Regions from separate parts of the Desulfosporosinus sp. SYSU MS00001 genome, predicted to be linked through region 4. Evidence: riboswitches for the same ligand, from Rfam matches in the RefSeq annotation. Region 4 holds a riboswitch; each other region holds the start of a gene.
What was found. A riboswitch is a leader RNA that binds a small molecule or an ion and turns the genes downstream of it on or off. The one in region 4 is predicted to bind cyclic di-GMP.
Positions count from the first base shown of each region.

Region 1 (7,771 bases), on a different contig from region 4:
ACAAGGGCTGTGGGGCCTTTGTCCGAGGCACCTATTTTTATTGATGATACCGTTGGGATTTCTTTAGCGGAATTACGTTCAAAGGCCCGTCGCTTAAAAACAGAACATGATTTAAGTATGATCATTATTGATTACTTACAATTGTTAACTGTGGGAAAAAAGGCCGAAAGCCGTCAACAAGAGGTCGCTCAGATCTCAAGATCTCTCAAAGGGCTTGCCCGAGAACTAAAAGTGCCGGTAATTGCCTTATCTCAGCTGAATCGGGGAGTAGAACAACGTCAAGACAAACGCCCGCTTATGTCAGACTTATTGGAATCAGGTGCTATTGAAGCCGATGCCGATGTTATTTCCTTCATTTATAGAGATGAATACTATAATCAGGAATCAGAAAAAAAAGGGATTGCCGAGCTAATTATAGCAAAACATCGTAATGGTCCCGTTGGAACAGTAGAACTAGGTTTTCTCAAAGAATTTACGAAATTCGTAAATCTTGATCGTCAACATCAGATACAATGATTTTCGCACCCTGTTCATTTTAGGGAATGGACAGGGACTTTTTTTACTCTAACTACCGTTTGAGATTGGCTCTGTTCAGATAGACGTTAGGCAAAGAATTCATCTAATCGTGAGACTTCCACTTTTGCAAGTGGAATCTCACGATGTTCAGCTTGTACTTGGGAATAGCTGTCATATCTTATCGAATGTTAATCGTGTATTCTTGATGAATGTTCGGCAATTCCATTGACAATGGGAAGGAGGATTGTTAAGATGAGAGTGTTTGCGATAAGAAGTTTCTTCTTCAGCAAACGTAAATCTCTCTCGGAGGGGATACCTTGAAACATGAAGTTGATGTCCTAATTATCGGAGCAGGGCCTGCTGGAATATTTACGGCGTTAGAGCTATCTAAGCATAATAAAAACCTGAAAATTCTGATTGTCGATAGCGGACGAACGATAGAAAAAAGAAAATGTCCAGCCCGAACGACAGGTGTTTGTGCAGGGTGTAACCCTTGTGCCATCACGAGAGGATGGTCCGGGGCCGGAGCGTTCAGCGATGGGAAATTGTCCCTAAGTCCTGCTGTAGGCGGCCGTCTGACGGAATATATGAAGGACGATCAAGCACAGGCCCTTATAGACTACGCAGACTCGATTTACCGACAATTTGGGGCACAGGAGACTGTCTATGGTCTGGATACTCGTCGGGTTGAGGAGATTCAGTATGATGCATCCCGCCATAATATTCAGTTAATCCATTGTCCTGTACGTCATTTAGGAACTGAGTTAGCCTATGAAGTTCTAAATGGCATGTATCAACATTTAATGACTGAGACCAATACTGCCTTCTGGGAACTCGCCGAAGTTAAGGATATCCTGGCTGATCCTGCCGGAGCCCAAGGAGCAATCATACAGCGTCGTGATCAAGCTGAGCTTGATGAAGTAAGGGCAAGATATGTTGTTGTAGCTCCCGGCCGTGGGGGAGCAAATTGGCTTGCAGCACAAACGGTTCGATTAGGAGTCGTGACTGAAAATAATGAAGTCGATATCGGAGTTCGTGTAGAAGTTCCTAATTCGGTTCTGGATCATTTAACCAAAGAACTATATGAAGCTAAGCTCGTTTATTATTCAGACACCTATGATCTTAAAACCCGGAGCTTTTGTGTCAATCCCGGAGGAGTGGTATCTGAAGAACACTATGACGGGGGAATTGCTGTTGTAAACGGTCATAGTTATGCTGATGCGGCTAAAAAGACCAAGAACACCAATTTTGCCTTATTAGTTTCCACTCATTTTACGGAACCCTTTAACCAGCCAATCGAATATGGTCGGTATATTGCCAGATTAGCCAATATGTTAACCGGCGGGGGTGTTATGGTTCAACGCTTAGGCGATCTTCTGCAAGGGAGAAGGACAACAGAAAGTCGTCTTCGCAAGTCGACGACAGTCCCTACACTGGTGTCCGCAGTACCAGGAGATCTGAGCTATGTGTTTCCTGAGCGTTACTTGACGTCGTTAACAGAAACACTAAAGGCCTTCGATAAGATTGCTCCGGGAATGTATTCCAAGAACACCTTGCTCTATGGAGTTGAGGTCAAGTTTTATTCTTCAAAGGTAAAGGTAAAAAATAATTTTGAAACGGCAATTCCTCATTTATATACGATTGGAGATGGAGCGGGAATTACGCGTGGATTAATGCAGGCTTCCGCGACGGGAATAGTTGTAGCACGGGATATTGTATCTAAAGAATAAAACGATAGTTATAGGATTAAGACTACAGATGGGGTTAACCCATCTGTAGTTTCACTGAGTAATCGGAACTCATAAGAATAGGCATACCTGCCTAACTTATCATAGGAAAGAAAACCTATTACTCGGTAGTTTAGTAAACCAACGAAGAGTAATGGATTGGGGGCGCAGAGGATTTGCTGGATCGATACACACACCCCGAAATGGGAAAACTCTGGAGAGACGGTTACGAATATGAGCGCTGGCTGGAAGTAGAACTTGCAGTTGCCGAAGTTATGACCGAACGGGGAGAAATCCCTCTTAAGGCGATGGAAGATATCAGACGTTCGGCGAAGGTGAATTCTCAGCGAGTTTTAGAAATCGAAGCCATAGTCAGGCACGATCTTATTGCCTTTTTACAAGCCGTTGTCGAGGAAATCGGAGAATCAGGAAAATACTTGCACCTCGGGTTAACCTCATCAGATGTGAAGGATACTGCCTTAAGTCTGGTCCTGCGAGATTCAGGGAAGCTGCTCAAGAAGGATCTTCAGGGGCTAAGAGATGCTCTGGCTAAAAGAGCTTTGGAAAGCAAATATACGGTCATGGTGGGAAGGACCCATGGGATTCACGCCGAACCTTTGACGTTTGGTTTAAAACTCGCGTTATGGGTTGCTGAACTGGATCGTCAGGAGGAACGCCTGGATCAAGCAATATCCTCGGTAAGCGCGGGCAAAATATCCGGGGCAGTCGGAACTTACGCAAATGTTTCGCCTGAAGTCGAGGATGCAGTGTGCAAGCATTTAGGGCTAACGAGAGCTTTAGTTAGTAACCAGATATTACAGCGGGATCGACATGCTCATTTTATGACTACCCTTGCCTTAATTGGCGGTTCTTTGGAAAAGATGGCAACGGAAATTCGAAATTTGCAGCGAACGGATATCCTTGAAGTGGAGGAGCCTTTTGCTGAGGGGCAGAAAGGATCATCAGCAATGCCGCATAAGCGCAATCCTATTGTCTGCGAACAGGTGAGCGGCATGGCAAGACTTTTGAGAGGCAATGCCTTAGCGGCGATGGAGAACATAGCTCTCTGGCATGAAAGGGATATGAGCCATAGTTCGGTGGAACGAGTAATTTTGCCGGATAGTTGCCTGCTCTTGGACCATATGCTCAGGCAAATGACCCGCATTATCTCCGGCTTGAAAATTCACGAAGAACAAATGAAGCGAAATCTGCAGAAAACCTATGGCTTAACGTCATCACAACGCGTTCTCCTGGCATTAGTGGAACATGGATGTATGCGGGAAGAAGCTTACGCTTGGGTTCAGCAGGATGCTTTTCAAGCTTGGGATCAAGGAAAAGATTTTATCGAGGTTGTTTCTCAAGATACGCGTATAGGCAATTATTTAACGGAAAAGGACTTGCAAAGTCTTTTTGATTTAAGCTATCATCTCCAACATGTTGATGATATTTTCAAACGGTTGGGTTTAGAGTAGAATGTTTTGAACTGGGAACTTTAGTTTAAAGGGATGTTAGATTGAAAGACGGGGGGAATTATTGATGGCTGGAGTTATATTAATTGGATCTCAATGGGGAGACGAAGGGAAAGGTAAGATTACGGATTTCCTTGCGGAAAAGGCGAATATGGTCGTTAGATATCAAGGCGGTAATAATGCGGGACACACCGTTGTCGCTGATGGAGAGGAATTTAAGCTGCACCTTATCCCCTCCGGAATTCTCTACCAGGATAAGACTTGTGTCATTGGCAATGGCGTAGTCATTGATCCTAAAGTTTTATTGGAAGAACTTAGTTATCTGGAAAAGCGAGGAATTAAAACCGGGAAGCTGCTAATTAGCAGCAATGCCCACGTAATTATGCCTTATCACCTGGTATTAGACGGTTTGGAAGAAGAGGCTCGTGGGGACCATAAAATTGGAACAACGAAACGGGGTATTGGTCCTGCTTATATGGATAAGGCCTCACGAGTTGGAATTCGTGTTATCGATCTACTCGACAAAGAAGAGTTTGCTGAGAAACTGCGTCGAAATTTAGAAGAGAAGAATAACCTTTTTGTCAAAGTTTATGGTAAAGAAGCCATGAAATTTGAAGATATCTATGACACTTACTTAGGATATGCTGAGCAGCTTCGCCCGATGGTTACAGATAGTTCATTAGCCATAGACGAATGCCTAAGAAGTGGGGAAAAAGTGCTTTTTGAAGGTGCTCAAGGTACTTTACTGGACATAGATCATGGCACGTATCCCTTTGTAACTTCCTCCAATCCGATTGCCGGGGGAGCCTGTGTCGGTGCAGGCGTTGGACCTACGCGTATTGATCATGTTGTTGGGGTTGTTAAAGCCTATACCACACGTGTTGGGGAAGGCCCCTTCCCTACAGAACTTCTCGATGATGTAGGTGAAGAAATGCGGGCCAATGGACACGAATTCGGAACGACAACCGGCCGCCCTCGTCGCTGTGGCTGGTTTGATGCTTTGATTGCTCGCTATGCAGCACGTGTCAGCGGGATTTCAGATTTTGCAGTCACAAAACTTGATGTCCTTACAGGATTAAAAACAGTAAAAATTTGTGTCGGTTATCGGGTCAATGATGAAGTTATCTACGAATTACCTCAAAGTCAGAAGATCTTTAAACGTTGTAAACCTGTGTATGAGGAACTACCGGGATGGCAGGAAGATCTGACCCATGTGCGTCGCTTTGAGGAGCTGCCTCAGGCCGCTCAGCAATACATTAAGCGGATTGAAGAATTGACAGGTGTTACTGCAACGCTAATTGCGGTTGGCCCAGGCCGGGAACAAACTATTGTACGGGGATCAATTTTTTAAATAATAAAAGTTTGTTGCAAAAAATTGAATCTTGACACATTTGCAACTTTCCTGTAAGATTTAGACCGGTAAGAGCCATTAGCTCAGTCGGTAGAGCACCTGACTTTTAATCAGGGTGTCCCGCGTTCGAGTCGCGGATGGCTCACCATCCTTCTTTGGAAACCCATGGGGGTTTGAGCGGAAAGGCAGGTTAGCTGAATTTTAGTGAAACCTGGATTTACATATTGAAACATAGAGGGTTTGAAAAAGGCAAACCCAGTGAGAACTGGGGACGCAAAGCTACGGGTCTTCCATATGAGGATGATGGCCGAGTTACCAAATAGGACTCAGTCGCTGTCCCTTGCGGACGGCGATTTTGTTTTAAGTAGATCAATTAATTTCGTAAGGGAAGGGTGTCAAGATTGAAAAAAATTAAATATCGGATTTTACTGCTCTTATTGATTACCGCATTAATTATGGGTTGTATTCTCGGAGGCTATAATATTTACAGCGTCATTACATCGGAACAAGCTAATATAGCTCAATATCGCACAACATTGTACGAACAATTCGATAGGCAAATTAAGCTTGAAGTTCAAACTGCTTATAGTTTAGTTCAAGATATCTATAATAAACAACAAAAAGGGGAATTGACTCCTGAGCAAGCCAAAACTATGGCTGCTGATTTAGTCAGAAATCTGCGTTTTGACCAAACTAATTATTTTTGGATAGATACAACAGAAGGGATAAACGTTGTTCTGCTTGGCAGAACGGATGAAGGTAAATCACGCTTTAATTCTAAGGACAGTAGGGGTAAATATTTCGTTCAAGATTTTATTAACAATGGGATTAAATCTGGCGGGGGGTATACAGACTATACCTTCGCTAAACCAAATCAGACTGAGCTCCTCCCGAAAAGAAGCTACACTTTGCTGTTTAAGCCCTATAACTGGGTTATAGGCACAGGCAACTGGGTCGATGACATGGATAAACTCGTTGCGATTAAACAGCAACAGGTTATGAAAGCCGGGCAATTAAGCGTCATCTATACCGTTTTGTCTCTGATCTTAGCATTTGGAGTTGCTTTAGTGTTGGGGACAATTATGAGTAATAAACTTTCCAAACAGATCGGTGAAGTAGCGAATACTGCCGGTGAAATTGCCAATGGAAATTTAAATGTTAAAAAACTTAATGACAGTTCTAAAGATGAACTAGGCCAACTGGGTAAAGCATTTAATATAATGGCGGATAACCTCAGGCAATTGGTTCAACAAGTATCCTCCTCTGCTGCTCAGGTAGCTTCTTCCTCAGAAGAACTTAGTGCAGGAGCTGAACAATCCGCCCAAGCATCCAGCCAAGTGGCTTCAGCCATCATGGAGGTTTCTAAGGGGGCCGAAAAACAGCTGAATGCTATGAATGAATCATCTGCTATTGTTGAGGAGATGTCAGCGGGGATTCAGCAAATGGTGGAAAACGCTAAGGTTGTCGTACAGTCTTCTGAAAAAACGGCCCTTTCTGCTTCAGAAGGAAGCGCGGCCATTGATAAAACAATTCAACAAATGGCGACCATTGATCAAACTGTAACCGGTTCGGCAGAAGTTGTTATGACATTAGGGGAACGGTCAAAAGAAATCGGGCAAATCGTTGATACTATATCAGGGATTGCTGAACAAACGAATCTGCTTGCTCTGAATGCCGCGATTGAGGCAGCTCGTGCCGGGGATCAGGGAAGGGGTTTTGCTGTAGTCGCTGATGAAGTTCGAAAACTGGCTGAACAATCCCAAGTGGCTTCACAACAGATCGCTTCATTAATCCACGAAATACAGCAGGATACCCAGAAGGCCGTCTTATCGATAAATGAAGGAACACATCAGGTGAAACTCGGCACTGAGGTCGCTGAAACTGCAGGAACAGCCTTTAGCCAGATATCGTCTTTAATTGAAGACGTTACGAAACAAGTCGAAGAAATTTCAGAAGAGATACAACAAATGGCCTTGGGTAACGAACGAATAGTCGCTTCGGTCTCAGAGGTCTTCGAGACAAGCCGGAGCATTACAGATCAGACCCAGACGGTATCTGCAGCCACAGAGGAACAAACCGCTTCGGTTCAGGAAATCGCCTCCTCCAGTAAAGTGCTGTCTACTATGGCTGAAGAATTGCAAGCAGCTTTAAATAAGTTTAATGTTTAACATCCTTTTATAAGAGTACTTGACACCTGGCGAGCTTTCCTGTAAAATTCATATCTGTGAGCGAGGTTTTTGGGCTTCTAAGCAAAGGACCACTCACACGAGAAAAGGCCCGTTGGTCAAGCGGTCTAAGACATCGCCCTTTCACGGCGGCTACACGGGTTCGAATCCCGTACGGGTCACCATTAAATGCCTCGGTAGCTCAGTCGGTAGAGCAGAGGACTGAAAATCCTCGTGTCGGCGGTTCGATTCCGTCCTGAGGCACCATTCAAAAGTTCAAGTTACAAAAATAATCTTATTACATCACTAAATAAGAGTCCTAAAACTTTCCTTCAGAGAGTATTAGGGCTCTTTTTTATTGCTCGTTCTAAATTGTGATTTCTCTGATTAAAGCAGGATTTATAACATAAATAAAAAAAGCTGTAAGTATTTTATTAACTTTCGTGCTCAAGCTTCAGTCATCAATATGAATAGGATACGTAACAATTGATTAGGTAAAGATGGGGGGTTTTTAGAATAAGGGGTTAGAAGGAAGGAAATTGA
Region 1 is NZ_JBNFTW010000004.1:114,622-122,392, forward strand. Features, by position in the region: gene dnaB (replicative DNA helicase) at 1-516, shown strand, start outside; gene ACPUYX_RS09240 (NAD(P)/FAD-dependent oxidoreductase) at 834-2,246, shown strand; gene purB (adenylosuccinate lyase) at 2,420-3,715, shown strand; gene ACPUYX_RS09250 (adenylosuccinate synthase) at 3,780-5,063, shown strand; tRNA gene ACPUYX_RS09255 (tRNA-Lys) at 5,136-5,211, shown strand; cyclic di-GMP riboswitch class I at 5,302-5,383, shown strand; gene ACPUYX_RS09260 (methyl-accepting chemotaxis protein) at 5,465-7,231, shown strand; tRNA gene ACPUYX_RS09265 (tRNA-Glu) at 7,338-7,413, shown strand; tRNA gene ACPUYX_RS09270 (tRNA-Phe) at 7,420-7,495, shown strand.
Region 1: it holds a riboswitch for cyclic di-GMP, as region 4 does, so the genes downstream of both, ACPUYX_RS09260 (methyl-accepting chemotaxis protein) here and ACPUYX_RS18575 (response regulator) in region 4, are expected to answer to the same signal.

Region 2 (7,771 bases), on a different contig from region 4:
AACGGCATAGGCTCTGGCTATTGCTACCCGCTGTCTCATCCCGCCTGAAAGTTCTTTGGGATAGGCGTGGGCAAAATCCTTCAGTCCTACTAGTTCAAGATACCTTTCAGCTTTCTCTTGCCGTTCTTGCTTGCCTAAACCTTTAAGTTTCAAGCCAAACTCGACATTTTTGAGGACAGTCTTCCAAGGAAATAAAGCATATTGCTGAAAGACGACTCCTCGTTCCCTGCCCGGACCATTAACCGGTTTCCCGTCAACTAAGACACTGCCTTCTGTCTGTTTCTCGAGTCCGGCAATAATGTTTAGCAACGTAGTTTTACCACAGCCGCTGGGGCCGACAACACAGACAAATTCATTATCCGCAATATCTAGGTTAACATCCTGCAAAGCAACCAGTTGACCTGTCCTGGCCTGATATATTTTCGAAAGGTTCTTGATCTCAATTCGATTGTTAACGATGTTTTCCCTTAACTTTTCCTGACTTCCTGCCATCCCGTTAGCTTCCTTTCCAAAAATAAGACCCCTCTGTCCAAGACAAAGCCGATAATACCAATTAATACTATGCCTAAAAGAACCAGATCCATACGGAAATAAATACTTGCCTCCTCAATCATATCGCCTAAGCCCGCTGAAGCCCCGGTCAATTCTGCAGCTACCAACGTCGTTAAAGCACTGGCTAATCCCAGCCTTACTCCTACTAAGATATAGGGAAATGATGCAGGTACTACAACTTCAAAGAATATATCTTTATCAGTCGCGCCTAAAACTTTAGCCGCTTTGATTAGGGTCGGATCAACATTGCGAACTCCTTGATAAATGGTAATAACCATCACCAGAAAAGATGCAACGAAAATAACGGTAACTTTCGCTCCCTCTCCCACACCAAAGGCAACAATTACCAAAGGAATGAGGGCAATGGGAGGAATCGTTCGAAAAAACTGAATCCAGGGCTCGACGATATTGCGGAATAGGCTGTACCAACCCATTAGAAAAGCAACTGGAATAGCGGCAACTAATCCCAAGGCAAAGCCGCATAAAACCCGGAAGAGACTGATGGATATATTTGAATAAAGACTGCCGCTTTGTAATTCTGAAACAAACGCTTGGGCAACTTTCCCCGGGCCAACCAAAACAGCCCCAACCTGCGGAAAAGAAGAGATCCCTGCCCAAAATAGAATGCCAACAATAAAGGATATGACCGTCATAACCCGGGCATCAATTTTATCCCAAAACTTAACCCCTTCTTGACCGCTGCTTCCCGCATTCCTTCTTTTTGACACCGACTGATTCACTGCCACGTATTGCTCACCTCCTTTCCATCCTTGACTATACATCCTGTTTGATGAAAACGCGCTTACCAAATCAGGAATCCTTCATTTACCTCAAGGATATCTCTAAACAATCAGAAAATACAGTATGATCTTTTTTCATACTTTTAGAGGACGATCATCTAAAAGTTCGTACATATCGTCTATAACTTGAAAAATATTATAAGATTTTCAACGGTCCTTATTAATGCGAATCGAACTTAAATCATGCTTATTTAAAACCTTAAATCCAAAAGGCACTATTTCTTCATTGCAGAAAGTACCTAAATCATGAATTGACAAATTAGTAAGGTACCTTTATAATATAATTCATAAGGTACCTTACTAATTATTAATTGCTGCTAGAAAGCGAGGGTTAATTATGAATAACAATGATCTAGACTTATTTGATCAATTTGTCCGCCTTGAATGGCTGCTTCACCGCTATCATCAACACAACCACAGACACCATGGTCCTATGGGAGACTCTCATCGCGGCCAGGGGCGGGTACTGGCTCTACTGAAGTTAAAGCCGGAAATTAGTCAGAAAGAGCTTTCCGATATCTTGGACATCCGCTCCCAATCTTTGGGGGAATTGCTGGCAAAATTAGAGCGCAGCGGTTTTATAACCAGGACCCCTTCCCAAACTGACCGCCGTGTTATGGAGGTGCGCTTGACGGAAACAGGAAAAACGGTATCTGACCAAAATGAGCAGCAGAAAGATACTGAGTCCTTGTTTAGCTGTCTAAATCAAGAGGAGCAATCTGCTCTCAGCGATTATCTGAGTCGTATTATTGATAACTTAGAACAACAATTCGGTAATATTGAACCCGGACCACATTGGCATGGACTTGAACATGGACATGGTGGGCATCCGCCTTTTGACGGCAGAGGTTTTGGCCCTCATTGTGACCGGAGAGGCGGTCATCCACCCTTCCATGGCAGACACTTTGCTCAGCATTTCGGCAGCGAAGAAGGTCGTTCCCCTTTTGATGCCAGGGGGTTTGGCCAAAATTCTAAGCCTGAGGATAAACCAGATAGCTCTGAGGAGAAATAGATTATCGTAAAGAGACCCAATTTAGACTATTATCCCTTGAAAAGGGACTCTAGCTGCAGCAAATCTACTGCTGTACACTGATAAGTTACTGATAAGTTTCGGTATGCAGGTCTAAAAAAACCAGCCCTCTACCTACTTAAATATAGGTAAGAGGGCTGGTTATTTACAGTTTTGAAAACTTTTGCTTCAGGTCTAGACCGTTTTAAGTTCATCGTCTTAAAGCTCTCAAGCTATTTACTTTCAAGAATCTAAAAAATAGGCCAGTCTCTTTTTTAGGAGGAACATCAAGCCTAGTTTCCAAATCAGTTTCAGTTACCCCCATTCGATAGGTATGTACTAAGCTATCAGCATCCAGTCCCAGAAAACGTGCATAAGAACGCAAATAGCCTATTGTGTATACTCCTCCAGGAAGGATTCCAAAGTTCCCTTCTTCTAAAGCTTGCAAATACTTCGTTCGAATTTTAGTAATTTCTTCTACGTCTTTTAACTCTATTCCCTTTTCTTCTCGGGCCTTCCGTAATTGTAGGAAGACATTATCCATATCTAAACCTCCGGCAGCCTGGCAATCATGGCAGGGGCTTTCCTGCTTTAGACCCATAGCTTTGCGTCATACCTTTTCAGATATTTTGCCCTTATTCAGAACATTTTTCGAGATAAGGTAACATAAATGAAGATTTTATATATATTGGTAAAACGCAGTTACAGAATGTCGTATTTCCGAGAATCTTCTCGTGAAGTATTTTAACACATTTGTCAATAACTTTAAATACATTTTTGCTATATTTTTCTATATTCTCTTCTATATTTTTTACTATATCTCTTTAAATTTTTACTTAGGGATCAACACAAAAAATTGGGCTCTGCGGATCAACAACTCTTGTTGACTGTAGAGCCCAATTTTGTTGTTACTTAAGCATAATTTAAAAAGCTAGCTGTAAGATCTGTTCTTGTACATCATTCGTCAATACGCCCCCATGATAGCAAATAACATTATCCATATCAAACTGAGCTAGTTTCTTCACTGACTTATTAGCTTCATCCAAATCGTAAGTAGCTGAGGGATTCGGTCCCGATAATAGGCCGTCGTCGGCAGTTAAGGCATCTCCAGTCACTAACGTTTTACTTGCCTTATGATATAAGCAGATATGACCGGGAGTATGTCCCGGTGAATGGATGACCATAATTCCTCCGCAATAGGGGAGCTCTTCACCATCTTCAATAGTTCTATCGACCATAGCTTTAGGCGGGTTGGAAAATACCGCTTGAATTCGTTTCCGTTGGTCTTCCGGCAACGTGTCAAAGAGTTTCGATCGTTTTGCAGTTTCCGCTTTGATTAGGGGCTTATCACCTTGAATGTAAGGTTTTTCACTCTCATGTGCTAAAACTTCAACCTTTTGCTTTGCACAAGCCAAGATTTCCGGTAAACTGCCAATATGGTCAATATCTTGATGAGTTATGATAACCTTGCTCAAGCGCTCAAAGGAAATCCCTGTTTTTTCAATGGCCTCCTTAATTTGCGGTTCTAAACCCGGAAAACCGGCATCTACTAGAATTACAGAGTCTTTATCCCAAAATAGTGTTGGATAGATAGTTGTTTGACGCCCCATCAGATTAACTGTCAGTTCAAGGGCCTCAACGCCGTTTGCTATTTTCAATTCTCTCAACCTCCATTGTCATCCTAATGGATCTATAATAATAACATACAAGCAACGTTGCAAGGTGGTAATAAAGAATGATGACGATTAACAATAGCTTTCGCCGTATTTCTCAGGCTTGGTTCCTTCTTCTAAGTTTAACTGTGGTCTTTGCACTTCTCTATTTCATTTCCGCACTCTTTCCCAAGCCGATCGATCCTTCCATAAGCAAGTATTTTTCTTTAGCTTTGGCAGAGAAGGCCAGAATATACAATTACACCCCGCGTATTGTTTATATCGTTCATTTATGTTTCCAAATCGGTTTTTTAACCTGGCTGCTTTTTAGCGCCAGAGGGCAATTTTACGTTCAGCGCATCCGAAATCCCGGCCGAAATTATTGGGTAGTTTCCCTCCTTTCCATCCTGGCCATATGGCTTATAAGCACTTTAATTTCCCTGCCTTTCTCCTATTATAGCGGGTACTACTGGCAGAAAATCTGGGGTTTTAGTACCCAAAGTCAAGTCGCTTGGTGGATTGATTATCTGAAAAATACGAGTATCGATCTTGTTCTTTCTCTGGCAGGAGGAATTGTTTTCTTCCTGTTGGTCAATAGGCTATCCCGTTATTGGTGGTTAGTCGGCTCACTGTTGTTCAGTCTTTGGCTCCTTGTAGAATATTTCTTTTGGCCCATTGTCGTATCCCCAATTTTCAACCATTTTGAACCCATACCCAACTCGGCCGTTACTGCAATGGTTGATGAACTTGCGCAAAAGGCAGGATTAAACGTTGGCTCAGTTTTCATGATGGATGCCAGCAAACAAACAACCTTTGCCAACGCCTATTTTACCGGTGTAGGCAGTACGAAGCGAATCGTAATTTATGATACTTTATTAAAAAACTATACCCTGCCGGAGATCAAGGCTGTTATTGCTCACGAAATGGGACATTGGCGTCATAGCGATGTTGTCCACGGGCTCCTTTTAGGAATGGCAGGGGGGTTTATCGTTTTTGGTTTCTTGACCTTTCTCTTAAGACCGTGGCTGCCGAAAAACTCCAATAAACCGCCAGAACTCTGGGCCGCTCTGCAGCTCGCACTTATTCTTCTCCTCTTTGTGAGCAGTCCCATCCAAAGTGCTATCTCCAGAGAAATGGAACGAAATGCTGATTATTTCTCCTTAGAGCTTACCGGCAACCTTCCGGTACAAATTCAACTTCAGGAAGATCTGGCACTCAATAGTTTAGCAGATTTAGACCCTCCCGGCTTCATTGTCTGGTTTAGCTACGATCATCCACCGACCTTAACCAGAATCCATGACTTCGAACGAGAGTATCGTCCAAATTGAGCGGAACATTTGAGGGACAAGCCGAATAGACTATCTCATAATCGCCTCCTCACTCTTATAAATTCGAATGAGGGAGGTGAAAGAGATGCTTCTAGGAATTATCGGTATTTTAACAGCTTTGCTTATAATTATTGGTTTACTACTCGTTATTATTCTCAGACTTCCAGCAGCCGCAGCAGCAGCTTAAATTGCCAATCCCTTTGCCTAGGCGTTTGCCTAGGCCTTCTTTTTATGTTGCATAAAATCCCGATATAAATGAAACGCGGAGAGCTTAAGCCCTCCGCGTTTCAAAGATTAATGAACTCTAATTCGTTGCCCAGGATAAATATAATTCGGATTAGAAATCTGTGGATTTAAAGATATGAGTCTTCGCACACTAGTTCCGTGACATTGCGCTATTTTATGCAAAGTATCGCCTCTGCGAACATAATGATACATTTAATATCCCTCCTCATTTTGACTACATCCCAAAATATTCCACGAGGAGTTTGTTCGGTGCTTGGCAAAATAATTCTCTTAGCCCAACTCATGAATAAATAATCCGCTCCTGAGTTTCGGTTCAAACCAAGTCGACTTCGGCGGCATTAACTGACCTGCGTCGGATACATTAAGCAATTCATTGATTGAGGTTGGGTACATAGAAAAGGCAACCCTCATGTCAATGTTGACCCTGCTTTCAAGTTCCTTAAGACCTCTTATTCCGCCCACAAAGTCGATTCTCTTGTCTGTTCTAATGTCTTTTATATTTAGAACCGGTGTTAACAAATAATTTTGCAGCAAAGTAACGTCAAGTCCCTCGACGGGGTCACTTGAACGAATCTCCTTCTTGGCGCTTAACTTATACCAGACTCCTTCCAAATACATCCCGAATGTAGCCTTTTCCGTTGGCTTATAAGGTTCCTTACCGATAGTTTCGATTAAAAACGATTGTTTCAGAGCACTGAGAAACTCTTCTTTCGTATGACCGTTCAGATCTTCGACCACACGATTGTAGTCTAAGATCATCAACTGGTCATGGGGAAACAGCACCGAGAGAAAAAAGTTAAACTCCTCTTCTCCGGTATAATCAGGATTGGCCGCTCTACGTTTTAGCCCGACTTTTACCGCGGAAGCCGTTCGATGATGACCATCCGCGATATAGACACTTTCGATCTTCCTAAATTCGCTTTCGATCTTTTCGATATCAATCTCGTCCGCAATTTTCCATACTGTATGCCTGATTCGGTCAGGAGCGATAAAATCATATAATGGCTTTTCCCGTTTTATTTTTCCTACAATATTATCAATAGTTTTTTGTGAACGATACGCTAAAAATATTGGACCAGTTTGAGCATTGCAACTATCCACATGATTGATGCGATCGATTTCTTTCTCTTCCCGTGTTTTCTCATGCTTTTTGATAACGTTATTCAGATAGTCGTCAATCGAGGCGCAGCCGACAAGGCCCGCCTGGGAACGGCCGTTCATCGTTAACTCGTAGATATAGTAACAGTTCTTGCCATCCTTAACGAAGATACCTTCGCTGATCATTTCTTGGAGGGTGTTTCTCGCTTTCTCATACACTTTTGCCTCATAAGGATTAACGTCCTTGGCAAATTGAGTTTCAGCTCGGTCAATCTTCAAAAAGGAGAACGGTTCTTTTAAGACTTCGGCCTGAGCTTCTTCACGATTATAGACGTCATACGGCAGCGCAGCAACTCTGTTTGCAATATCTTCTCGAGGTCTTACAGCTTTAAATGGTCTGATCACAGCCAAAGTTCGTTCCCTCCAATCCCATAACTATTTGTTTGTTATTTTTTATCATTAAATTTTACCATTATATTGTCCAACAAAAAATTCCGAGGGGATCAAAAAGAGGTCCCCTCCAGCTAATTTATCAATTTACAGTTTGAAGGCTCCATCTTCTATAGCTGGTGAGATGAATTACCACTCCAGAATTATCGCTGAACTCTTGTTTTGAACATGTCCCTGTTCTTAACGAAGTGTAGGTGGGGGAGATTACTTAATAACCCTAATTCTTAAAACCCCATCAATTTCTTCGATTCTCTTGATAATGTCAGGGGTCGAAGGCGGTTCGATATCGAGCAGGGTATATGCCCACTGTCCCTTACTCCTATTCATCATGTCCGAAATATTAATATTTTCTTTAGCAAACGCTGCGGTAAATTGGCTTAACATGTTGGGTACATTGCGATGATGAATGGCAATACGCTCTGCTTGAGTACAAACCCCCATGTCACAATTGGGGAAGTTAACTGAATTTTTGATATTCCCATTTTCCAGATAGTCCATTAATTGGACAACTGCCATGACGGCACAGTTATCTTCTGATTCATTCGTTGAAGCTCCTAAGTGAGGAATTGCAATAACGCCTTCATGTCCAACCACTTTAGGATTGGGAAAATCCGTCACGTATTTGCCAACTTTGCC
Region 2 is NZ_JBNFTW010000004.1:287,696-295,466, reverse strand. Features, by position in the region: gene ACPUYX_RS10060 (ABC transporter ATP-binding protein) at 1-492, opposite strand, end outside; gene ACPUYX_RS10055 (ABC transporter permease) at 468-1,298, opposite strand; gene ACPUYX_RS10050 (MarR family winged helix-turn-helix transcriptional regulator) at 1,690-2,364, shown strand; gene ACPUYX_RS10045 (helix-turn-helix domain-containing protein) at 2,573-2,905, opposite strand; cyclic di-GMP riboswitch class I at 2,915-3,005, opposite strand; gene ACPUYX_RS10040 (MBL fold metallo-hydrolase) at 3,285-4,019, opposite strand; gene ACPUYX_RS10035 (M48 family metallopeptidase) at 4,097-5,341, shown strand; gene ACPUYX_RS10030 (DUF1015 domain-containing protein) at 5,858-7,096, opposite strand; gene ACPUYX_RS10025 (phosphoglycerate dehydrogenase) at 7,340-7,771, opposite strand, start outside.
Region 2: it holds a riboswitch for cyclic di-GMP, as region 4 does, so the genes downstream of both, ACPUYX_RS10045 (helix-turn-helix domain-containing protein) here and ACPUYX_RS18575 (response regulator) in region 4, are expected to answer to the same signal.

Region 3 (7,771 bases), on a different contig from region 4:
TAAGCATATTTACTTCATTTTAACACATTCACAATACATCTTTTACGTTCATGGTTTAAACTAAAGTTGAGCTAAAGATGGTTCGAACCTGAAGATAGTTAACTCAACTTGGACTTTTCTGGCAAGAATAAAACGATGAGGTGATAAATTCATGAACGTCAGTGTATATACATACACTCTGGGGAAAATGACCAAAATGATCTTAGCCCCCGTAGGGCCTTTGCAGTATTTGCTTAATTCCCCGGGCCTTCCTCACATCTATAGCTTGGAACAAGCTTACCGCCTCTTAGAACAAGACAACAAGTCCAGAGCAGCCAACTTTTTCGAGGACTATCATACATATCTAAAAAAAGGCCTGTTATGGGCAGACCGTGGCTGGAAAAATGTGTGTCATTATTATAATTGGAACAACGATCAAAGCCGCGTCCAATGGCCGGATGCAGCAGCAGAGTGTCAATATTATTTCAATAAAGCCCTGTCCCTCTTTTCTAAAGAGATGGTCAAAGGAATGTTTTATCTTGGAGCGGCTTTGCACTTAGTACAAGATATGTGTGTACCCCATCATTCAACGGGAGTCATTTTTGATGGGCATTTAGAATTCGAGAAATGGGCAGCGAGTAACTGGTATAACTTCCCAGCCAAAACCGGTTTATACTCCTCCTTTACTCATCCTGTACAGTGGATTGACCAAAACGCTAAGCTATCGGCTCCACTTTATCCCCTAGTATCAATTGAAAATGGCTGTTCAAGTAAAACTTATTCAAAAGCCGCAGAAACCCTAATTCCTCTGTCGATTGCTACAACTGCCGGCTTTTTGGATTTTACGCACCAAATATTGACAGATATTCTTCTTCGGCGGAATTCAGTCAAGATCATGTCATGGCCTATTCGCTAAATTTCCTTGTAGAGTCAAACGGTGAACACTCTCGTATTTTCATCTTTTAAATAATCTGACAGCACTTCTTGCGTATATTTAACAGTTATGCCTAACCTTTCATATAAATTTAGTAAAGGAAACAGAACAGTTATAAGAAAAATAATCTGGGAGGAGGTCCAAAATACCTCCTCTCAGATTATTTTTTGTACATACTTGCTTTCTATAGCCGTTTTGCAAGAGACAGCTCTTTTTTCCTTAGAAGTGAATAAATATCCCTTCATTATTCCATTTATAAATTATTCATACATATACTTTCTAGTTAAAGGCTGATTATTGTTTACTCCTTTGGTAAAAAGGAACTGATGAACGTCTATATTGCCGCAGTGAAATGAAGCGGCACAAGAATTCAAATATAAACGCCACATACGAATAAAGGTATCATCTTTCATTTTACGAATTTCCGGAAGCGCTTGTTCAAAATTTTGAGCCCAATGTTCTAAAGTCCTTGTGTAGTGCTCGCGCAAGCTCTCGAGGTCAATGAGATGAAATTTATTTTCAACAATTAACGATACGAGTTCGTTAACTGCCGGAATATATCCTCCAGGAAAAATATATTTTTCAATCCAGCTGTTTGTTCCTGAAGCTTCATCATAGCCTGTTATACAATGAAGCAGAGATATTCCCCCTTCATTAAGAAAGGATTTTACAGCGGAGAAATACCCATCAAGATTTTCTCTGCCGACGTGCTCAATCATCCCTACACTTACGACTCGATCAAAGGTTCTATCTTTAAATTCCCGAAAATCAAGTTGCTGAACTTCAACGAGATCTTCTAAGTCTTCTTCTTTAATTCTTTCCGAAACTCGTGAGTATTGTTCTGAACTAAGCGTTATCCCCACAGCTTTAACTTGATAGTTTTTCGCAGCAGTAAGGATTAATTCTCCCCAACCACAGCCTATATCTAATAAGGTTTGTCCGGGCCGCAAATTAAGTTTACGCAGAATATAATTTACTTTGTTTTTTTGTGCCTGAAAAAGACTATCTTCCGGAGATTCAAAATAAGCACAAGAGTAGGTCATGCTCTCATCCAACCAAAGGCGATAAAAATCATTGCCGATATCGTAATGAAATTGAACATCATCTTTACTTTTACGTAAAGTATTGGAAAGCATCTTAGCAAATCTAACATAATTTTTTTTCTCATAAAGAAAGCTGCTTTGATTATTATAAATCGACTCGATAACTTTTTGTACAGCTCCATCAATGTCAATTTTTTTATGCATATAACCTTCGCCGAAGGCAAGGGAGGGATCACTGATAATTTCCGATTTAGGTATGGGCTCAGTGAAATTAATTCGGAATTGAATCTCTCCTTCGCCATATTTTTTAACGTCCCCATCCCAATATGTAACCTCACAGGGATCAGCGAACATATTTTTAAGGACATTGTTGTAGAACGTTTTATCAATACCCATTCTATTTACCTCCTTCGGAACTGATAAAACCTTAGAGGTAATACTTCATTAAACTTCCTCTAAGTTAAATTTCTCGATTACCGATTGAGCTCGTTTTTTAAGATTGGTTAAGTCCTCTTTAACCCGTTCAATTTTTAAGATTTTCTGTTCGATTAAAGTAAGTTCTTCATCTAAGGTGTCTATAATACTCAACAGCTTTTCTCTTTGCTCTCGACGTTCAGCAGTTTGTTTAAAGCTAACTTTTTGAGACTCAATGAGATTACTAAGCGCAATAAAATGCTGCAGTTCTTCCAGCGATAAGCCTAAGGCGTCTTTGGTATACTTAATTCTTTTAAGCAATTCTATATGCTCTTCATTATAGTACCTAGTCCCCCCTTCACTGCGTTTAGGCGGCGGTAACATACCTATTTCTTCATAATATCGGATGGTTCTTTTGGTCAAGCCGCTCTGAAGAGCAACTTGCTCAATTTTATAGTTATCCACAATACCCTCCTTACTGTTGCTAAGATTATATTAGCACTAATGTAACATTAACGTCAACGTTCACACCTACTACAATCTTATTTTTTTACAGATAAATACATTTTTTTACATCTCATATACTATCCATTGAACCTAACTTTTAATCCCAAGTAAAAATGAAGTAAGCTTGTTCAGCTAGAGGCTAAAACCATAACTTCTTCACAAAAAAAGCGAGGACCTCAATTAGGTGCTCGCTTTTATCATGCATTTGACAGAATATGGATTATTTTTTTGGTTCTTACCTGTCCTTTGCTTCTGTATATTAACGATAGAATAGATATGGTCTTAAGGAAAGGAGGTTGAAACAGTGAAACGTCTGTGGTTAATCAGAGCGGCTGCTAAAAAGCAGAGAAAACTCCCCACCCTAGGGGTAGCAATTATTGTGATCATAATTGCCATTGCTGCTCTCAAATTAGCGTTCAACCAAAGAGTATCTGCCTGGCAGGATTTTTCAGATACTATACCGACAATTGCAAATCCTTCTATGACCCCCGCTGAAATTGAAAGTTCTCTGGAAGATATCTTAAAACAATATCAAGAGATAGCAGCTTCAAAAGAAATCAATAAGAAACAAATAACAGCCACATTAGATAAATTATATCAGTTTTCCTCCACTGACTACCTGAATGCTAATGCTCTAAAACAATCATCCCAGAACAGCCAAATGATCATTGATTTAACCGAAGCAGCCAGATTGCTCACAGCATCGCTATTTGAACTAAACGATAGTTTGAGCAGTACCGGTGATCTGAGTAAGTCTCAATTAAAAAATAGCAAAGAAGATCTTGTCTCAGCGTCTAATAAAATTGAACAGGTCCGCCAGGAAATAAAGCATTAGCTAAAAAAGAAAACAACTATAAAGTTTTGGCGAGATTGCTTAATTCCATTGACATGGAAGTGATTTCTTCGATGCTTGCAGAAATCTCTTCCGAGGCAGCCGCTTGTCCTTGACTGGCATCTAAGGAGATATTACTTTTTCGGCTCGCTTCTTCAACTTTCTGCTTTATTGTATCAGTTAATTGTTTAATTCTGGGAACCGTGCTCTTTGATTGAGCAGAGAGTTTTCTTATTTCCTCAGCAACTACGCCAAAACCGCGGCCTGCATCTCCGGCTCTGGCTGCTTCGATAGCTGCATTCAATCCTAACATTTTCGTTTCATCAGCAATTTCTTTAATAAAAGCCGATACCTCATTAATCTCTTCTGAAACATTTATTATCCCTTTAATATCAGTATTAAGTTCCCCTTCATTGGTGTGTATTTCCGTCGCTGAGGCTGAAAGCTCCTCTATGGCGGCGGCTATACCTTCAAGACTGCTTTCTAAGTTGATTGACATTTCACGCAGGGTAACTGCCGTTTTTTTCGGTGTCACAATCCCCAGAGTTGCAACGAGATTTTTACGTTCATCATCATACAAGGGAAAATTGGCAATAGTTAGTGGCTGCCCGTATTTTGAAGCGTCAATTTCTTCAATAATTGGTTTTTTAGTTTGCAGCGCCCGATACGCGATATCTGTTTCCCTTAGTTCATAGCCTACTGCTATTGACGGCATGTCAAATTTCTCCGAGGCCTGTGCATAAGCGATCTTCGTTAAATCTGACATATATATATAAGCCCCTTCAGGGAACATCTCAGCTAAAATTGGAGCAAAATCTCTAAAAGCGGCAGCTACGGGGTGTAATTTAGGGAATGCTATGGTGAATGCACCCCAGACATCTCCTTTATCATCGATGATAGGAATTGAGACGATAACTACTCTCATGCCATAAACCGTACGGGGAATATTTTGCGTTAGAACCTTCTTTTTCTGCATTGCCTGCACCGTCGTTGTATCTTCCTTTAACCTCTTGCCAACCTGAAAAATGTCTAACGTAAACGACTCAGAGGTCTTCACCCAAACAAAGGTGTCATGTTCCACAACTCCGAACAGTACTCCGCCTGGTATTAAATCGGCCATAAATCCAGCCATGATCTTACACGCCTCAACACCCGCTAAAGCTATCATCTTTAAATCACTCCCGTCCCTATCTGCTCGTTAAAACTTCAGCCTTAAAATTCAGCCCGTTCAACAAAAGAATCAAACGCTCGTCAATCCGAACAACACCTTGCACTTTGCTGCTTCCAAGACTCGATAGTTCTGCATTAAGTCTTTCAATCGATTGTTCTTCGACCTTTATAACTTCTGAGACATCATCCACAATTATCCCAATTCCTACATTCTCTATGTTCAAAATAAGCAAACGGCTGTCAACACCTCGCTCAGATTGTTCAACACCAAATCGCTTTTTTAAGTCAATAATTGGAATTGCCTTACCTCTCAGGTCAATCATTCCTTCTATGTAGGAAGGCAAATAAGGCATTTTAGTTATTCTTTCCGGAATTCGAATGATCTCCTGAGCAAAAGTAATTTCCAAGGCATATTCTTCATCACCCAATCTAAAAACAACTAGCTGCAGAGAACTCATACAATTCACTCCCTTCAGGATTTTTAAATTCTTATTATCACTCCTTTACCAAGAAAGAAAAAATCGCCAAGATAGGATATTCTCGACGACAAAGACGTTTCTTACCATTTTCTGCAACCCGGCTATCTTCCTCATGAAGAAAGACCCGTGGCTTTGCGTCCTTGGTTTTCACCAAGTTTGCCTTTGTCTTTTGGTGTATATTATAGCATAATAATGTAATTAAAAGTTGAAACTAATAAAAATATAGTGAATATTTTGCCTTAAGTTATTTTCAAGTCTATGAACAATTTTAAAATCATCATTATACAAGTTTAATTTAACAGTTCAGAGGAAAATTGGCCTGTAAAGGCGAATTTTCTTTTTACGGAGGTGAATTGGCATGTTTTCAGCACCACTGTTTGAAAATGATGTTCCCGCAGCCCTTCTATCCTGACGGATCGAAGTGGATTATGCATCTTCCGTCTGGAATAAGGACTTAATTTCATTGAAGACGGAGGGAACTTAAATGTCCAAAAATAAACTAGGCTCTATATATTTAGCTTTAGCTGCGACAATTTGGGGAGGTATGTATGTCATTAGCAAAGTGGTTCTTAGCGTCATACCACCCTTAGAGTTAGTGTGGCTGCGCTATATAATCGCGCTCCTCGTGCTCTCAGCTATGGCAGTCCTAACTCATCAATCTTGGCGCATAAGTAAGCGTGACATCCCCTTAATTCTGATGATTGGGATAACAGGCTATGCCCTATCGATCTGGACTCAATTTCTGGGAACAAAACTAGCTACGGCTCAGATGGGGGCTATTATTACCTCAGCAACTCCGGCCTTCATGGTTATATTCGCTCGTCTCTTGCTAAAGGAAACAATGACCTTGCGCAAAGGACTCTCGGTGCTTTTGGCAACCATTGGCGTCTTGTGCATTGTTGGAATCGGAGATATTAGTAAAACGTATCAGCTTGGAGGACTAATCTTAGGCGTTGCAGCAGTAACTTGGGCCTTAATGTCTGTACTCATAAAACGAGTTCCCGGCACTTACTCTCAACTTGTTGTTACGACCTATGCGATTTTTATAGCAACAATAATTATTACCCCTTTTGCGGCTTCTCAGGCAAGCCAAATTCCGGTCGCTGTCATGGCCCGTCCCGCGATCTGGGGTGGAATCTTGTATCTTGGCATTGTTTCTACTGCTCTTGCTTTCTTTTTGTGGAACAAAGGCCTGCAGATGGTCGAGGCCGCTAGCGGAAGTCTCTTTTTCTTCTTCCAGCCCCTATCAGGGACTTTGTTGGGCTGGCTTTTTCTCGGCGAACACGTGGGGCTCCCATTTGTGATAGGTTCAGTTTTAATACTTTCCGGAGTTTTATTGGTTATTAGAGAACCATAACTGTATTTAAAAATGCCGTTCAGCCGGGAAAGTCTAAGGAGGCTCTTGAGCAATCAAGAGCCTCTTACCATTAGCCAGCTTCAGCAGCCTCAAACTGGCTATTGTAAAGGTTAGCGTAAAAGCCGCCTTTTGCCAGAAGCTCCTTGTGGTGCCCCTGTTCTATGATATCACCATGGTTCATGACGAGAATCAAATCCGCGTCGCGGATTGTTGATAAACGATGGGCAATAATAAAACTCGTTCTGTTTTCCATAAGGTGATCCATAGCCTTTTGAATTTCGACTTCCGTCCGGGTATCGACAGAACTGGTGGCCTCATCGAGAATAAGTATTTTGGGATCAGCCAAGATGGCTCGGGCAATAGTCAAGAGTTGTTTTTGCCCTTGCGAGACATTAGAAGCCTCCTCGTTGAGTACCATATTATAACCCTTCGGCAGTGTATGAACGAAACTATCGACGCGTGCGGCCTTCGCCGCTTCCATTACCTCCTGATCACTTGCCTCGAGTCGGCCATAACGGATATTTTCCATAATAGTTCCATTATAAAGCCAGGTATCCTGAAGAACCATCCCAAATAAAGAACGCAGATCATGCCTGCTGAAGTCGCGGATGTCATGTCCATCGACCAAAATTGTGCCATCGTTAACATCATAAAAACGCATCAAAAGTTTAACGATCGTAGTCTTACCCGCTCCCGTCGGCCCAACAATAGCTACCTTTTGTCCAGATTTTATATAAGCGGAAAATTTGTTGATAATGATCTTATCTGGTTCATAGCCGAAATGTACATCTCTGAACTCCACACTCCCCTGCACTCTCTCCAGTTTAACTGGATCAGTGCTTTCCGGAACTTCATTTTCCTCGGCTAAAAACTCAAAAACACGTTCGGCTGAGGCTGCCGTTTGCTGGAGTATATTCGAGATATTAGCCAATTGAGTAATCGGCTGAGTAAATGATCGTACATATTGAATAAATGCCTGAATGTCCCCTACCTGCATAGACTTTTTGATGACAAGCCAGCCGCCTAAAACGCTAACGAGAACGAAGCTTAAGTTTC
Region 3 is NZ_JBNFTW010000002.1:183,650-191,420, reverse strand. Features, by position in the region: gene ACPUYX_RS04285 (zinc dependent phospholipase C family protein) at 152-895, shown strand; gene ACPUYX_RS04280 (class I SAM-dependent methyltransferase) at 1,174-2,352, opposite strand; gene ACPUYX_RS04275 (MerR family transcriptional regulator) at 2,401-2,835, opposite strand; gene ACPUYX_RS04270 (hypothetical protein) at 3,182-3,712, shown strand; gene ACPUYX_RS04265 (methyl-accepting chemotaxis protein) at 3,729-4,877, opposite strand; gene ACPUYX_RS04260 (chemotaxis protein CheW) at 4,897-5,337, opposite strand; cyclic di-GMP riboswitch class I at 5,447-5,529, opposite strand; gene ACPUYX_RS04255 (DMT family transporter) at 5,843-6,715, shown strand; gene ACPUYX_RS04250 (ABC transporter ATP-binding protein) at 6,786-7,771, opposite strand, start outside.
Region 3: it holds a riboswitch for cyclic di-GMP, as region 4 does, so the genes downstream of both, ACPUYX_RS04260 (chemotaxis protein CheW) here and ACPUYX_RS18575 (response regulator) in region 4, are expected to answer to the same signal.

Region 4 (7,771 bases):
AAAAAAAAGGAATTGAAGTTAAAGATCCTTTTATTTTTTATATTATTGCTTCAACGTTTATCGAAGGTTTATTTTTAATATTACGAAAAGCTGAGGAGGAAGTGGCAACACGATACTTGATTCATCAGCTGATGATTCTGTTTTTTAATAACCTGGATAAACGTTTTGAGTAGTTTTTATAAGTTATTAAATAGGGGCATTTTCAGGGAATAAATGAAATTTAGCACATTCTTTATGACAAATAAGTAGGGCGAGGCAATTTGTTGAGTACTTAACCTAGTAGTCAGATTATTTAGTTTGCCTATTTTGGAAGAGAGCGTAAACTTGTCAGTTACTAAATTTGAAATGAATAAGGAAGAAAAAAATGAATTTAACAGAGATATCGGTTAAAAAACCAGCGGCGATGTGGATGGTCGTCGTATTATTAGTGGCGTTAGGAATAATTGGTTATACCAATATGGGCGCCAATTTACTGCCTTCGATGAATATTCCGGTTATATCTGTCACAACAACGTACAGCGGTGCAAATGCTGAGGACATCAGGAAAGATATTATCAAGCCGATTGAAGATGCTGTCTCAGGCATAAGCGGGGTAGACACAATAAATTCCACGGCTAAAGAGGGATATGGAACTGTCACAGTTACTTTTAAAATGTCTGCGGACATGAATACTGCTTATTTGGATGTCCAAAAAGCTATTGATGGTATTTCCAATACACTCCCGGCAAATGCCGATAAACCTGTTTTATTTAAGATGGACACCAACGCAATTCCAATCTTGCTGCTTTCTGTCAAAGGAGATAAGGTTGGTAGTGACGAGCTTTATAATGAATCAGATATCATCAAGCAGAAAATAGAGAAAATCCCGGGAGTAGGTAATGTTACGATCAGCGGCGGAGAAAAGAAAGAGTTAATGATTAAACTCGATAAATCCGCTGTGGAATATTATGGCATAACCGTTAACACGTTAATCAACAAATTAAATTCCGTAAATATAAACATTCCTGGCGGAGAGCTAAAACAGGATAATGTTGATCAATCAGTCAGAGTTATTGGGCAATTTCAGAATATCGAGGATGCCCAAAATTTGATGGTTCCTACGGCAAATGGAGGAACCGTACGTCTGGGCAATATTGCCCAAATTAGTCTTGAAGAACCGGAAGCGACGTCATTGGCACGGTTCAACGGACAGAAAACAATGACAATAATTGTAGGCAAACAAAGTGATGCCAATGTCGTTGAAGTAGCTAATAGTGTAAAAAATGAATTAGAGACCATTAAAAAGACCATTCCCGCAGGTATACAGATGGATACCGCCTTTGACACGACTACATTTATTACAGACTCATTAACGGAGGTAAAACACAACCTTATTGAAGGGATTATCGTTACGGCTTTGGTGTTGTTTGCGTTTTTCCGCAGTTTCAGATCGTCCCTGGTAGTTCTGGTTGCCATACCGACATCCCTGATTGCTACCTTTTTCATGATGTATAAGCTTAATTTTACATTGAATATGATGTCTTTAATGGGGTTATCTCTAGTTGTCGGTACCCTGGTTGATGATTCTATCGTTGTAATCGAAAGTATTCAAAGACATCTGACGATGGGTAAAGGGCTGGTTCGAGCAGCAATTGATGGCCGAATGGAAGTTGGAATGGCTGCCATAGCTATCAGTCTCTGTGATATTGTTATTTTTGCTCCTATATCTATGATGTCAGGGATGATTGGTCAGTATTTCAAAGAATTTGGCTTGACAATAGTTGTAGCTACGTTATTTTCTCTTTTGGTATCCTTTACGATTACCCCAATGCTTTCGTCAAGGTTATTAAAAACAGAGAAAAAGCAAGTGACTCCCGAATATAAAAAGGACAGCCTTTTTGGTAAAGTCACTCAAAAATATCGGGAAACACTCGTTTGGGCGCTTGAACACAGAAAAAGAGTACTGATTGTAGGAATTGCTGGGGTAATCCTAAGTATTGCTCTTGTTCCTATGGGAATATTGAAAACGGAATTTGTACCGACTACCGATCAAAGCAGTTTTACCGTCAATATGGAGCTCGCTCCAGGTTCGACTTTGGAGCAGACCAGCAGCAAGGTCACTCAGCTGGAAAACTATTTACACAATACCAAAGAGGTAAAAAGTTATTTTTCAATGATCGGTCAAAGTGGGCAATCGAACACGGACAAATCAGTCGCCCAGATATATGTTAATTTAGTCCCTAAAAACTCTCGTCAAAAAACTCAAAGCCAAGTTGCCGGTGAGGTTCGCAGCTTTGGGAAAAGCATGACCGGAGTGGATTTTGATGTTGAAGAGTCTCAAAGCGGAGGCGGAGCATCGAAGCCTATTTCAATCAGTATTAAAGGAGATGATCAGGCTACCCTTGCGACTCTGTCCAAGCAAGTTGAAACTATCGTCAAATCGGTTCCCGGTGTTATAGATGTTGGTAATAGTGCCGATGTCAAAAGCAGTGAATTAAGAGTGACGATGGACAGTATAGCTGCCGCACAGGCGGGAATCTCCACTTCGGATGTAGGCAGTACGATCAGGATGGCCTTGCAGGGTACAAAAGTGGGAGTCTACAGATCCAATGACTCGGAAAATGATATAACACTTAAATTTATGGATGGACAAATAAAAAATGTCGATGACATCAAATCCATAAAGATTACCAATCAGGCGGGAGTACAAATTCCTTTAAGCCAAGTTGCAGCAGTTGTGAGAGGAGAGAGTGAACCATCTCTGTCCAGAGAGGATAAGCAAGACGTTGTTACTGTTGATGCTAACCTTCAAGGAAGAGTTCTTGGTGAGGTCACCAGGGATATTCAAACGAAACTTAGTTCTGTAACCTTGCCTTCAGGATATAGCATAAGTTATGGTGCAAGTCAGAAGAATATGGCCGATTCCTTCAGCTCTCTTGGCCTAGCCTTAGGTGCTTCCTTGGCGCTGGTATATATGATCTTAGTAGTTCTCTATGAATCGTTTTTGACCCCAGCGATCAGAATGGTTTCTCTTCCCTGTGCTATTATTGGAGCGCTTCCTTTGCTGGCCTTAACCGGGCAAACGTTAAATATGATGTCTTTTATCGGTTTGATTATGCTGGAGGGGCTGTCATCCAAAAACGGAACATTGTTAATAGACTATACGAATACCTTAATGCACAAAGGTATGAGCTTAAAAGAAGCCCTGATTGAATCGGGTACAACAAGACTAAGACCAATTATTATGACCAGTGCAACCATGATTGTTTCCATGCTGCCTGTTGCTCTTTCCATTGGTGAAGGAAGCGAGATGAAACAAAGTATGGCTATTGTAATCATCGGAGGCATGATCATGTCTACGCTCCTTTCACCCATTATTTTGCCGGTAGTTTATACTTTAATGGATGATTTAAAGCATCGTATTTCAAAGAAAAGAAAAACAATAAATACCGGGGAGGTTCCACAAATTGAAATTTAATCTTAGTAGGATCAGGCAGATTAAGAAACGTACTATAATTATCGGTCTATTGGTAGTAGCCGCTGCCTTGGGGGGGAATTATGCTCTAAAGCATAAAAAAGTTGAAACTCCAGCGGTTACTGTAAAAAACGTAAAAACTCAAAAGGTCGCCGTTGGTTCTTTGTCGACTATGGTTGATTACGCCAGTAAATTTGATCCTGTTCAGGAAGTACAGGTTTTTCCCAAGACCGGTGGAAGAGTTTCAAGTTTAAATGTTGATATTGGTTCTAAGGTAACCAGCGGACAGGTTCTCTTTACGATTGATGCGTCGGATCTTCAAGCTCAGCTGCAAATACAACAACAGGCCTTAGCCGTGGCAGAGGAAAACTTGGCAAAAACACGCTTGACCTCACAACAAACCTTAGAGAAATCTCAGATCAGTTATAATGATGCTCAAACTGATTATAATAATGCAAAAGCTTTATACGATGGGGGAGCTGTTTCTAAACAGGATTTAGACAGCGCCAAAACAAAATATGATAATGCTGCTATAGAGTTAAAGGCTGCTCAAGATGATTTAGCAGTGTCAGCAGCAGAAGCACAAGTAGAACAAGCGAAAGCAAGTGTCAATGCTGCTCAGATCCAGCTTGATAATCTAACCGTAGTATCCCCTATCTCGGGAGTAGTTTCTGCTAAAGACGTTAAAGTCGGAGGAATGGTCAGCAGCCAATCAGGTTCGGTTACGGTTATTGATTCCAGTAGTATGGTGGCTGAAATTAGTGTTCCGGATATTGTTATCGGTAAAATAAAGGTAGACCAAACTGTACCTGTGAGCATAAATGCCATGAAGGACAAAAAGGTCTCGGGAGTCATTACTACGATCAGCCCTAACTCGGATGCGAAGGACAATTCGTATTTAGTGAAAGTAAAAATTGACAATTCACAGAGTGGTTTAACTGCAGGTATGTTTATTAAAATATCGCTGCCGGCTGAAACTGAAAGTAATATATTGCTCGTTCCCAATGAAGCCCTCAGCATAGAGAATAATGTAAATTATCTTTATGCAGTTGTTAATGGAAAAGTTAAGAAAATAGCTGTCACGGTTGGTATTTCTGACAATAAAAATACGGAAGTCAAAGGAAATATCACAAAGGGTATGGAGGTAGTTACAGAAGGACAGAGCTTTTTAAATGAGGGAGAAAAGGTGGATATTGTCGAAGGAAGTAGTAAGTCGGAATAAAGTCTCTAGATGTTAAGAAGTAGGTTATAGGCGAGATAATAATAAGAGCCCCCTGGACATTAGATTGTTGTCTAGGGGGCTCTTAATGTTGACTGTAATTATTTTTACCTACGTGCTGGCAAACGGGAGTCTAAGGGGTGAAATAGAGCCTGGTTGAAACTTCTTGCTGGTTGGGCTAAATAATAGTGACTTCAGGACAAATATATGGTATAGTACCTTTAGTGATAGTATTCACAATCACAAATAATAATTATAATTGTGAATTATGTGACAAAGTGTTTCTTTTGGTACTTATAAGCAACCTAAACGCTTATTAAGTTATATTTTAAAGGGGGAATTTAAAATGTGTCCATATAGTAATGAAGGGATGAATGTCAACGGTTCGTATTATTATTGTGATGCTGCGGCTCTGGGTATAAAGCTAAGCGCAAAGGAATTAGTAGATATAGGCTGTACCGTGACGCAAAGGAAAACGTGCAAGAGTTTAATGGAAATGACTCTTGGGTACGCGATGCTTCCAGATCCTGTTGAGAAAAATACAAAAGTAATTATTGATTTCAATAGAGACAGCAAAAAACTTTGTGCGAAATAAATTTATAACTGCAGTGTGCGCATAGCTAAAGCCCTCACAGATGAGGGCTTTAGCTATGGCCAACCTTACTGACGATGTCCGTTCAATAATAAGTTATCAACTGCAATGCTGAGCTCCTCCAAATCAAAAGGCTTAGTCATGACATAATCGATACCGCCATTATGAAGTATTTCATTGATCTCTTGTTGATCCGTATAAGCTGACATTAAAATGACACGAATGTTCGGATTGTAACGATGTAATTGTTCGCGAAGCTCTAAGCCATTCAGACCAGGCATCTTGATGTCGGATATTATTAGGTCGGGCAATTGCTCTTTCGCTAATGACAATGCTTCAATTCCTGAAGTAGCAGTCAATACGGTGTACCCTTTCGAAGAAAAAAGAGCATTCAGAAGACTTCGAATTCCAAGATTGTCATCAACGATTAGTAAAGAACCTTGACTCAAGCAAATCCATCTCTCTTTCCATAGTTTTCCTAACATATGTATTGGAATTATGGTATTTATATGACCCAATAAGCCAAAATAACGGCTTCTGAAATTAAAAATGTAAGCAACAAAAGGCTGCTTACACTTCTTAGTTTGCAGCTAGGCTGTCATATTCCCGATGGAAGTTAGACCCTTTAGCTTTGCGTCTCGCTCTTTCGAACAATTTGCCCTAAATATACAATATGTTGATTTCGAGAAAATCAGAACATTTCTTATATTATAAGACAAATTTTAACAAATTACAACATAATTTAAAACCTTTAGCCAAAATACGTTAATCCATAACTAGTATGATAAAATTTGCAAAGGTTGTTACTATTGCACAATCTGCAATGGTATTTGCTTAAGTGTTTTTAAGTATTAATAAAAAAAGCCCAAAAGGCGTAATGATGTGTCAAAACGCGTCCTCTCAGGCTAATTTTCTGTATGCATATTTCTTTCGATTGTCGTTTTGCAGCGGCTCCTTGTTTAACGACGCTGCCTTCGTACGAGCTACAATGGATCTGCTTATGCTCGGAAACCTGTTCCATGAAAGCCTCTATGACGATGGTTCTGAAATGTCCTATCATTAAATTGATCACTGTTTCTGTGATTTTCTTCCTGCGAATTTGGTATTGAATAGCTATCGTTATTGCTATTATTACTGTTATTGTAATTGTATTCTTGTCCCTGATCTATTGTGGTGTCACTTGAAGTTTGACCATATAAGTTTTGATATTCTGTCATAGCTGCTTGCATTTGGGTTTCCCCTCTATTACATCCCGGGCTTAAAAGAGGGCAATGCTTATTACAACCTGTACAAAACAGGTTTCCAAGATAATCGGACAAACTAGGGTGATTAACTCCTGGAGTGTTGTCATAGGCCTGGTTTGAATTTGGTCGATCTCCCTGAGTTAGGTTGCCTTCGCTGGGGGGATTAAGGGAATTTCGCATTGATACTGTTGGAGGGCTCGTGGGATTACTTAACGATTTATTAGATCCTAGTAGATTACGGTCAAATATAATACCTAGAATTAATCCTATTCCTAGAGCTAGTACTAGTTTTCTTTTGCCATATGCAAGCATACTGCCTAAGGAGGCAGATAAATACTTTCGATGCAATACAATATGTATGGATATTAATCCTAGACAAAAATATGAAACTGATTTATGAACTGATACTAGAAAATCAGAATTTCCACTTAATTCAACTGGAAAAATTACTCGAGAAATAAGAATACCGGTTATGACTATAATGCTGACACAAAGGAATAATCCAATATTAATTAAGAATATACATAGTCGTTTCTTTGCTGATACTCCTCTGAATTGGAATTTAAAGATGTTTTTAATCCACGTCAAGTTTACAAAGAGGTGAAGGATAAAGAGAGTGATGGCCAAGACCCCTGCAAATTCGTGGAAAACCAGTCCGGTATCAAAAGGATTTAATAAAAGTAAGTAAATAATGATCATAGTAAAATCAAGAGCTATTTTTAATGATGGTTTACAATTCAATGAACTCACTTCCTTAAAAGATTTTATTCAGTCAATGTTATGTGCCTTTGTAATAACTATAAAGGGTCTCCCTGAAATTAATCTGAATAAAACCAAGATTATAATCTAAAGAAGTCTAGTACTCTGATTCACTCAGGAATAGCTCATTTTCTCATTCGTTTGTTGCCAAAAAGTGCAAAGGGGAAACCATTTTCTACAAAAGTATTGTACCTAACTGGTATGTTCTTATTCATAATTGGCACGATCTGTGTGGATTAGAACGGGTTTGCGAAAAGTTCTACACGAATACAACTTCAAATTAATACCCTCTTGACTTGCTTGAAGCGTATTACCTAAGGTATAATTATGAAAAGTTCTATACTTGGAGGGTTCAATGTTTGACTATTTTCGACCAACACTTCAAGCTCCTTCCATAGATCTCATTGTTGTTGAGCAACTTGTTCGAGATGGAATTAAGGGGCTCATTATCGATTTAGACAATACTATGACACCTTGGAATGATGTCGAAGTGGGTCCAAAGG
Region 4 is NZ_JBNFTW010000013.1:9,529-17,299, forward strand. Features, by position in the region: gene ACPUYX_RS18555 (TetR/AcrR family transcriptional regulator) at 1-173, shown strand, start outside; gene ACPUYX_RS18560 (efflux RND transporter permease subunit) at 365-3,457, shown strand; gene ACPUYX_RS18565 (efflux RND transporter periplasmic adaptor subunit) at 3,447-4,676, shown strand; gene ACPUYX_RS18570 (hypothetical protein) at 5,020-5,268, shown strand; gene ACPUYX_RS18575 (response regulator) at 5,334-5,714, opposite strand; cyclic di-GMP riboswitch class I at 5,848-5,935, opposite strand; gene ACPUYX_RS18580 (DUF4405 domain-containing protein) at 6,264-7,250, opposite strand; gene ACPUYX_RS18585 (YqeG family HAD IIIA-type phosphatase) at 7,624-7,771, shown strand, end outside.